DNA from 3 places in the Paenibacillus sp. AK121 genome. Region 2 is predicted to be linked to each of the others. Evidence: riboswitches for the same ligand, from Rfam matches in the RefSeq annotation. Region 2 holds a riboswitch; each other region holds the start of a gene.
What was found. A riboswitch is a leader RNA that binds a small molecule or an ion and turns the genes downstream of it on or off. The one in region 2 is predicted to bind cobalamin.
Positions count from the first base shown of each region.

Region 1 (3,130 bases), on a different contig from region 2:
ATACAACGAATACAATGATGGGCAGCTGCGCCACACGTTCCAGTATAAAACGAATCATAGGATACGTAGCTCGTTATTCCGCAATATCGGATTGCGCTGTAATGTAGTAATACTCGATCGGATGCGGCGTAAAGCCCTCTACCCCTTTTTTCACGCCAAACACATTGTCAGGGTGTACAATGAACGACTGCGGCAAGTCTGTATTGATAATATCCAGTGCTTGCAGTGTTACCGCATTACGCTGTGTGGTATCCTTTGCCAACTTCAGGCTGTGAAGAATATCCTCCAGCGGTTTGGAAGCATAACGGCTTACATTAGCTTCACTTGTAGAGGAGTAGAACATGTCCATAAAATACTGCGGTTCCCCTGTATGGGCCGTGAGCATGCTGTACATAGCAAAATCCCAATCGTTTTTGGTCAACGCCTCGTCGATATTTTCCACCTTGCGAATCTTGACCTGGATTCCCTCATTCAGCAACTGGCTCTGAATAACCTCAGCCATGACGGATAGCTCCGGACGCTGAGGGAAGGTCAGCAGCGTAACCTCGAATGGCTTGCCCTGCTTGGACCATGTGCCTTGGGCATCCTTTTGCCAGCCATCCTTCGTCAACAACTGCTCTGCCGTTCCGTTCAATGCTTTGCGCTCAATCTTACCGAAGGGAAGGATACTCGGAAACGGGCTGCTTGCTTCCGTACCGAAGCCCCTCATGACGGCGCTCACAATGGATGCGCGCGGAATCAGACTGTCCACCACCTTACGGTTGGTCGCATCCTTGAACACAGACGATTCCATGTTGTACACAATCATATGGGTACGCAAGGACGGAGCCGACAGCACTTGTAGCTTGTCGTTCTTTTTTAATACCTCTGCGTTATCTACCGGAATATCCGTCGCTACATCCACCTCACCGGATTGCAACGCCATCAGGCGCGAATTACCGTCCGTAATGAATTTCATCGTTGCTTCAGCCAGTCGTGCCTTTTCGCCCCAATATCCGTCATAACGCTCTACGACCAAGGATTGATCCTTGTTAAAGGCTTTGATTTTAAAAGCACCTGTCATCGCAGGGTAGCTCTGCTCATCTTTCATGGATGCCACATCCAGCACGATTGTTGACGGATCAGCCAGATTGGATGCCAGCGCTGCATTCGGCTGGTTTGTCGTGATTTTCAGCGTCAGCGGGCCATTTACATCAATGGACTTCACATCCAGTAAATCCTTCGCCAGGTGACTTTTCTCGATAGAGCGCAGCAAAGATGCTTTTACACTTGCTGCATCCATACTCTTTCCATCATGAAAAGTGACCTTACCCTGCAAGCTGAACGTCCACACGTTAGGACTGTCATGCTTCCATTCCTTGGCAAGCCAAGCCACAGGCTCCAACTTTTCATTCAAACGAATGAGTGTCTCACCGGCACCGGAACGCATCACATCCCAGCTATTGTCTCCATGCGGATCGACGCCTGACGGTTTCCACGTATACGCCATCACCAGCTTTTTACCTGCTGGAGTCTGTTGTGCAGGCGTATTCTCACCCTTGCCTGAGCTATCCTCCGTCTTTGTGGCTGTGCCGCATCCCGAAAGAGCCATAACTGCCATCAGCAGCAACAATCCTGTACATATGAACCATGAACGCCTATTACGATTGCCTATCATCCCACATGTCCTCCTCTATCTTGTAAAATATCGTATAAACCTAACGCAAAACGCGAAAAAAGCATTCCCAACCACTTGACCAGCAGTCAGAAATGCTTTCATTATAAAATGTCAAAACTCACCTCAAAGCCAACTCCAAAAACATAGAAGGGATCAGATCGGTTTCAGACATTCCGTATGCAGCACGCCTAACCACCTCCCCAGCATCCCGTGGGTCTGACAGTGATGTCAAAACAGGCAGGTCTCCTGACTCCAGGCTTATCTTTCAGGCCTTCCCGGTTCCTCACAGTTCCAGTGGCTATTCTGAAAGCTCCAGCAGTACCCTGCTGATGCCTGTATACAGTGGCGGGTCCGTGTCGGAATCTACCGAACTTCCCTTTTAAGTGAACACGCTCAACAACTATCTACATCGTCTCAACAAAACCTCGTATATAGAGTTGTCCGGCTCACACCTGTTTTCTTCCTTTATTCCTTTTTATTACGAATTAGGATTATCTTATTTTGTTGCTACTGGCTTGTCAATAAATGCGGCACAATAATTTAAATTTGAACGATCCCGCAAAGATCAAGACTGTCACTATTCATTGCATGCACGCAATTCACGTGCTAAAATTAGGTATAGAGATATCCACCGTATCCGTATACTAAAAAGAGCCTTCGTCGCGCCAACGGCAAAGACTCCTAGGATTTGAAAGGCTGTGGATCACCACGGCGCGCTAAATGCTTAGCTAAACCCACCGTTAGGCGCCTAACCTAATCAAGCGGTGGGTTTTCGCTTGTTCCGAAATTTCCGACGCAGCCAGCGATAAAGTTTACGAATACTAAACACCAGGCTTAGTAACGTAACCATCCAACGCAACACATCGTAGCACGACACAAGTGTGACCATCGGCTTCACCCCCTTTCGGGAAGCTGCACCGTGGTCCGAAAACATCCACCACTATAATCCGCTCTGGGTAACCCTATGCCAAACAGCCGGAAAAGAGGCTACACCCTCTCTCCGGCTGTTTTGGTTTATTTGCTATTCATCAAACCTTCTGTGGAACCTCCGAGACATTTACGCCTTTGACCGATTCACCCTGTTTTCTTGCCAAAACGATGTTCAAGACAATTGCCGTAATCGAGCCCGATACAATACCATTTTGCAGCAGCATTTTGGCAAAGCTAGGCAGTTGGTCAAACATTTGCGGCAGAACAGCTGAGCCTAGGCCTACAGCAATACTGCATGCTGCGATCAGCAGATTGCTTTCCTTCCGCAGATCTACTTCTGACAAAATAGACATACCTGATGCAGCAACCGAACCAAACATGACGATCATTGCCCCGCCCAGCACAGCGTTAGGAATCACTGTCGTCAAGGCAGCCAGCTTAGGCAGCAAACCGAGAACGACCATGATGCCGCCCGCAGCAAAAATAACGTTACGCGATTTGACGCGAGTTAGCGAGATCAGACCCACATTTTGCGAGAAGGCT
Region 1 covers NZ_JAHPJM010000002.1:186,207-189,336, reverse strand. The annotation lists gene nikB (nickel ABC transporter permease) at 1-58, opposite strand, end outside; gene KSP24_RS04145 (ABC transporter substrate-binding protein) at 74-1,657, opposite strand; cobalamin riboswitch at 1,877-2,080, opposite strand; gene KSP24_RS04140 (nucleobase:cation symporter-2 family protein) at 2,686-3,130, opposite strand, start outside.
Region 1: another riboswitch for cobalamin. It lies ahead of KSP24_RS04145 (ABC transporter substrate-binding protein); the one in region 2 lies ahead of KSP24_RS08775 (ABC transporter substrate-binding protein).

Region 2 (3,130 bases):
TAAAAATAGCTCCACCCAGTGCAGATAACGGAACAATCATCCGGTAATCGGGACCTGCCATCAGACGAATGATATGAGGCACAACAAGTCCAACAAAGCCAATGACTCCACATACCGAGACAGCGGCAGCTGTCAGCAAGGTAGATATGATCAGGACAGATAGCTTCGTCGCATCTACATGAACCCCCATATGAGCCGCTTGACGTTCTCCCAAAGCCAGAATATTCAGCACCCGTGCCCGGTTCCATAGAAACACCAGCCCAACGATCACGTAAGGTAAAAGAATTCCCGTATATGACCAACCGCGCAGACTGAGACTTCCCAGCGTCCAGTACAATATTTCATTGACTGTTTCCTTCGACATGGCTGCCAGAAAAGAAACAATGGCTCCCCCAAAAAATTGCATCACCACACCTGATAAAATGAGGCTTTGGGTCGGAATTTTCCCACCTTCACGCGCCAACGTCAACACCATCCACAGCGTCAGCATGCCGGTTATAAATGCAACTAGCGGAAGCGTCCATATACCCACAAATGAAAATTGAAGCCCCCAATAAATCAGTACTGCTGCTCCGACCGAAGCTCCCGAGGATACCCCAAGGGTATACGGATCAGCCAAGGGATTACGCAACACACCCTGAAATCCGGCTCCCGCCAACGCCAGCGCTGCTCCAACCAACATTCCCAGTAACACCCGTGGCAATCTGACCTTTAAAATGATTTGCTCTGAGGATGTATTCCAATCCGGTGTAAACGTATCACCTAACCACGGTAGGTGGTTGATCAAAATACCTGTGATCTGGCTGACCGGAAGACTGACCGAGCCGATGCCAAGACAGAGTAGCAGCGTCAGCAGCAGCAAGACAAGACCTGTCCCCCCAAAACCGATCAGTCTACGGTTCATTTGAAAATTTCAGGGTACACGCCCTTAGCCACTTCCTTGAGCCCTTCCGTTACGCGTGGCCCCGGACGGCTGATCAAATTATCATCCACGGCAAATACACGATGGTTACGAACAGCGGATATTTGATCCCATCCACTACGAGCTTTAATGATATCGCCGAGGGTCTGGCCCGTTTTGTCGTCCTTCACACTTTTGCTGTACAAAATCACGTCAGGGTTTGCAGCTATAATATTTTCCTCACTGATTTGGTACCACCCCTTCTGCGTAGCACCTACATTTTCACCACCTGCTAATGTAATCAGCTCGTCCATAAACTCGCCTTTACCCACTGTCCAGCCTGGTGAAAACTCGACGTATACCCGCAGCTTCTGCCCTTTGCCGATATTTTTAACTCCTTCTTTCACTTCTGCTACATCTGCTCTCATCTTGTCAGTCACCGCTCTCGCTTCTTTCTGATGATCGGTGATTTTCCCATACAATTCGATATTAGCTATGACATCTTCAACTGTTTTCGGTTCTGTTTTAAAAATCATAATTCCCATGTCACGCAGCTTAGTCGTAGCCTGTTCACTAAGTGAAATCCCTGCAAAAACAACTTCCGGGTTCGCAGCAATGATCGCCTCTTCGTTCGGTTTCATAATACCGCCCATTTTAGGCTTTTTCGTAGCTGCCTCCGGGTAATCAGAGTAGTCGGATACACCAACAATTTCCTTATCCAGTCCGATAGCGAACAGCGCCTCGGTTTCTGCCGGGGAGACGGAAACGATCTTGTCCGGTGCTTTTTTAAATGTAAATTCCTGTCCTGTTGCATCCTTAAGCGTTAGCGGGTAAACCGTTTTACCCGGAGGCTCTTGTGCGGTTACGATCTGTCCCGGCTGCTGTGAAGAAGCTTGACCCTCTTTATTTTCTGCATTTTTTCCATTCGCGCCACATGCACTCAGCCCAACTGCCAATATCAGCGCCAATAGACCTGTAGTCCATACCTTTATTTTTTTTCCTGCCATGATTTGCACCCCTTCATACATAAATCGTTAAGAGCGTTACTTGAACTTCATCCGATATTTTCTCATTCCAGCCTTCTTTTCCTATCAAAAACCCCCGCATCCTCATATCAGGACACAGGGGTCACGTTAGCACAGATCGTGCGCAGGCGGGCAGCTTCTTTCCGCATGGACAGTCACTGCGAACACGTCATCCTTTCCTCGAAGGATTATGGTGACAGGCGGACGGGCAGGTATCCTGACTTATGGAAAATGCATGTCCTGATATTCTTTCATATGCCTGGCGGCACATAAAACAGGGCTAATGGGCATGTTTCCATTTACAGTGGCGGGACCGTGTCGGACTCACACCGACTTCCCTTTTAACAACGCAATAAAGGAAAGCAAGTTCCTCACATAGCGCCGACCTCGTCTGCTGGATATTTGATGTAGTGGTAGTCAAGCCGTTCTTTTACTTGATGATTATAGGTTAAAAAGAGTTAGCTTACAACCCAAACAGTCGCTTTATTCGCCTTGTTTAACCTAATGAGAAAGCAATCTTGCTATACAATTGTGCGGTCCTGTCAACCTTAACTGAATCCTAAATGCTTCTCCCGGCTTCGGATTCAGACTCCAAAAATCATGGCCAGGCATAAGCATACAAGCCAACTGACGAATTACACCACCATGCGTGACAATCAAAACAGAGGGCGGCGCAGCATTCGACTCCATTGGCTGAACCTCCAAAGCAATGCGCCACGCAAACAGAGAGTCTAGGAATTCACGCAGACGATTCACAAAATGAATCCAAGGCTCTCCTCCAGGTGGGGTGAATTGTTGCGGCTCATCAATCCAAGCGCGATACAACGCCACATCCTTAAGCATGTCATACGTTTTTCCATCCCACTCACCAAAGTGAAGTTCTCGCAGACGTGGTTCCATGATAGGAGGCATAGCAGAGAGGGAACATTCAGACGTCAATGCTGACTCCGGCAAAATGATCTGCAAGGTCTGGCGACATCGCATCAAGTCGCTGCAATAGATTCGAGCAAAGGAATGTCCCTGCAATTTTTTCTGTAAAGTCTTTAACTCCTGCTCTGCTCCCGACAGCAAACCCAAGTCGGCATGTCCCAGATATCGACGTTCCTTATTCCATAAGGTCGTGCCATGACGAACTAGCACGAGCTCCATGTCCCACTGCAGATCTTCTTTAGCATCATTCGGCTTACTAACCTGTTGTGAGTTC
Region 2 covers NZ_JAHPJM010000004.1:8,890-12,019, forward strand. The annotation lists gene KSP24_RS08770 (FecCD family ABC transporter permease) at 1-904, opposite strand, end outside; gene KSP24_RS08775 (ABC transporter substrate-binding protein) at 901-1,908, opposite strand; cobalamin riboswitch at 2,117-2,331, opposite strand; gene KSP24_RS08780 (histidine phosphatase family protein) at 2,428-3,130, opposite strand, start outside.

Region 3 (3,130 bases), on a different contig from region 2:
ACTGAGCAAATGCCGTCTCTTCCACGGTCATAGGTTGATCGAACGACACATCTCCGTAAATGATCGGCGGTTTAACACAGCGGGAGCCGTAGGACTGCACCCACCCGTTTTGTGTAAAAGCAAAGCCTTTCAGCTTTTCGCCAAAAAATTCAACCATGTCGGTCCGTTCAAATTCCCCATGTACAAGCACATCTATGCCAATGTCCTCTTGGATATCAATCCATTCCTTGATCTGCTGTTGGATGAATGTCCGATATTGCTCGGCAGACCATTCTCCTTTGCGATAGTGCAGACGGGCCTTGCGGACCTCAGCAGTTTGCGGGAAGCTGCCGATGGTCGTCGTAGGTAGTGGGGGCAACTTCAGCCTATTTTGCTGAATCACCCGGCGCTCGGCGAAAGGAACGCTGCGTGACAGTGGCTCTTTTGCCAGCAGGTCGGCCAAATCGGCAGCTGTCTGTACCCTTGCCGCGGAGCGGTTGAAGCGGGCTACCGCATCCGAACTTTGCTCAAGCTTGGCAATTGCAGATGGATCGTGCTTACCAAGTGCAGCCGTCAAGACTGCGATTTCATCCAGCTTTTCATCGGCAAAGGCTAGTGCATGCACCAGCTCTCGGTCCAGTTTATGCTCTGCTTCCAGACTGACCGGCACATGCAGCAGACTGCACGATGGCTGTACGACAAGCTGTGCGGCAGTGGTCTGTTCTGCTAACTGGCCCAACAGCGCAGCTACGGCATTCAGGTCGCTGCGCCATATATTGCGTCCATCAATGACACCAGCACCCAGCGTTTTCCCTTTGGGGAAGCCATGCTGGCATATATGCTGAAGATTTTCGCCATCATCGTATACAAAATCAAGACCCAGTCCCTGTACCGGAAGTTCAGTCAGACGCTCATAATGATCCAGGCTGCCGAAGTAGGTTTGCAGCATGATGTTCAACGAGGGTGCAGCTTGGGTCAAAGCTTCATAGACCTCCTGAATAATCTCCAGATCCTCTGCCGGGAATGAGGTGGTCAGGACAGGTTCATCGATTTGGACCCATTGAACGCCTTCTGCTGCTAGCTCTGACAAGACTCGGGCGTATAAAGGCAGGAAGGTTCGTATAATAGAAGCCAGATCCTTACGATCATAGCCTTTGGATAAAACAACAAATGAATAGGGACCGATGAGAACCGGTTTACCGTCAATGCCTAGCTCTTGCTTTGCTTCACGATAAGCCAGTAAGGGTTTATTTTCAGTGAGCACCGGAGCCGCATTTGCCAATTCGGGAACGATGTAGTGGTAATTGGTATTCATCCATTTGGTCATTTCACTGGCAGTAGCTCCCTTCTGCCCACGTGCGATCCCGAAATACACAGATAGAGGAACTGGACCTGTAGGACGATAGTTGAAGCGTTCGGGGACGAGACCAAACATCACGGATGTATCCAGCACGTGATCGTAATAGGAGAAGTCTCCGACAGGAATGCGATCAATCCCTTTGTCACGTTGCTTGCTCAGATGCTCCAGACGCAATCTTTTCATCTCACTATGCAGTTCGCTTTCGTCAATACTACCCTGCCAGAAGCGCTCCAGTGCTTTCTTCCATTCCCGGTTCCCACCAATACGCGGATAACCCAGATTACTGCTAATCAAAGCCGACAATGCAGATCGTTCGTTAATGGACATGTAGGTTTCCTCCTAACTGGTAGCCAGTTTATTTTTACGTACCAAAAAAGGCATTCTGCCCCCAAGGCTAAAAATGAGTAGGGGAAAGAATGCCTCCGCGATTAAAATTCAAAAATACGGCGACTGCTCTTAACACCTCCCTATCTTCCGTAGGTACTGCGATGTTGTTAAAATAGGCAGGTCTCCTGACTTACGGATCATGACGTTCAGCATCCCTTCCCGGTCTGTGGACCAGTGGGTGTATGAGTAGCTGAACATTCCCCGTTTACAGTGGCGGGACCGTCCCGGATTTGCACCGGCTTCCCTTTTAAGTCTGATCTGAATAGAACAGACACCTATTTCCAAGCTATGCGATTAAGGTATGACGAATAATTATGCACTCGTATACTTGTTCACCATCATAAGTGAAACTCACAGGATGTGCAATAGAAACAGTAATAGAAACTGGAGTGGAATCTGTTAGTTATATGCAAAAAAGACAAGCCCACCCCATCGTGGGGACTTGTCTTTGATATAGTATCTTGCTAAGTAGAACATCGCCTTTAAGCCAATGAAACGGTGTAACCTGCCTGAATACTGGCTCTCACATCTACCAGACGTTGATTACGACTGCCTCGAAAGGGGAGGGTCAGATCCTTTTGCTGTTCAACAAAACGGCCATCTACAATCACGTCACACAAAAACGCTAGCTCCTGTCGTTCCTGATCCATGAGCAGATCTTCGTAAACAAAGCCCGTGTAGGCCCATACGGTTCGGTCGGGACAAGCCGCGCGGAAGTCACGTACAAATTGCGAGCATTCTGCTGCTGAGAAAAAAGGGTCTCCCCCGCAGAGAGTCAGTCCGTCCAACAGCGGATTATCCATGATATCACGGATAACCTCCTGTTGACGCTCAGGCGTGAATGGCTCCCCTGCGCGGAAGTTCCACGAAGCTGGATTAAAACAGCCGGGACAGGCATGGCGGCAACCGCTAATGAATACAACGGTGCGCAGGCCGTATCCTTCATTCAGAGATTCCGGAATATAGCCGCACAAATTCACTTATGCTTCACCCGGTCGCGGACTTCGGCTTGCTTGGCAGCATTAAAACGAACGGTATAATCTCCTGTCAGATATCCGGTTACCCGACGTAAACGCTGAAAGTGCGTGTGCTCCTCATCTGTGCCGCATTGAGGACAGCTTGTCCCGATAATTCCTTCATAGCCGCATTCCGTACAACGATCTACCGGATGGTTGATGGAAAAGTAGCCGATGTTCTGTTGAAGTGCGTACTGAACAATTTTAAGAAATGCATCCGGGTTATTCCGTGCATTACCGTCCAGCTCAATGTATGAAATTGCACCCGCATTACATAGATTATGGAACGGAGCCTCCAAGCTGATTTTACGTGCAGCGGGAAGCTTGTAATACACCGGAATATGAAAGGAATTCGTGTAATATTCCCGGTCATTGACCTCAGGGATAA
Region 3 covers NZ_JAHPJM010000002.1:380,624-383,753, forward strand. The annotation lists gene metE (5-methyltetrahydropteroyltriglutamate--homocysteine S-methyltransferase) at 1-1,666, opposite strand, end outside; cobalamin riboswitch at 1,825-2,020, opposite strand; gene nrdG (anaerobic ribonucleoside-triphosphate reductase activating protein) at 2,209-2,706, opposite strand; gene KSP24_RS05010 (anaerobic ribonucleoside triphosphate reductase) at 2,703-3,130, opposite strand, start outside.
Region 3: another riboswitch for cobalamin. It lies ahead of metE (5-methyltetrahydropteroyltriglutamate--homocysteine S-methyltransferase); the one in region 2 lies ahead of KSP24_RS08775 (ABC transporter substrate-binding protein).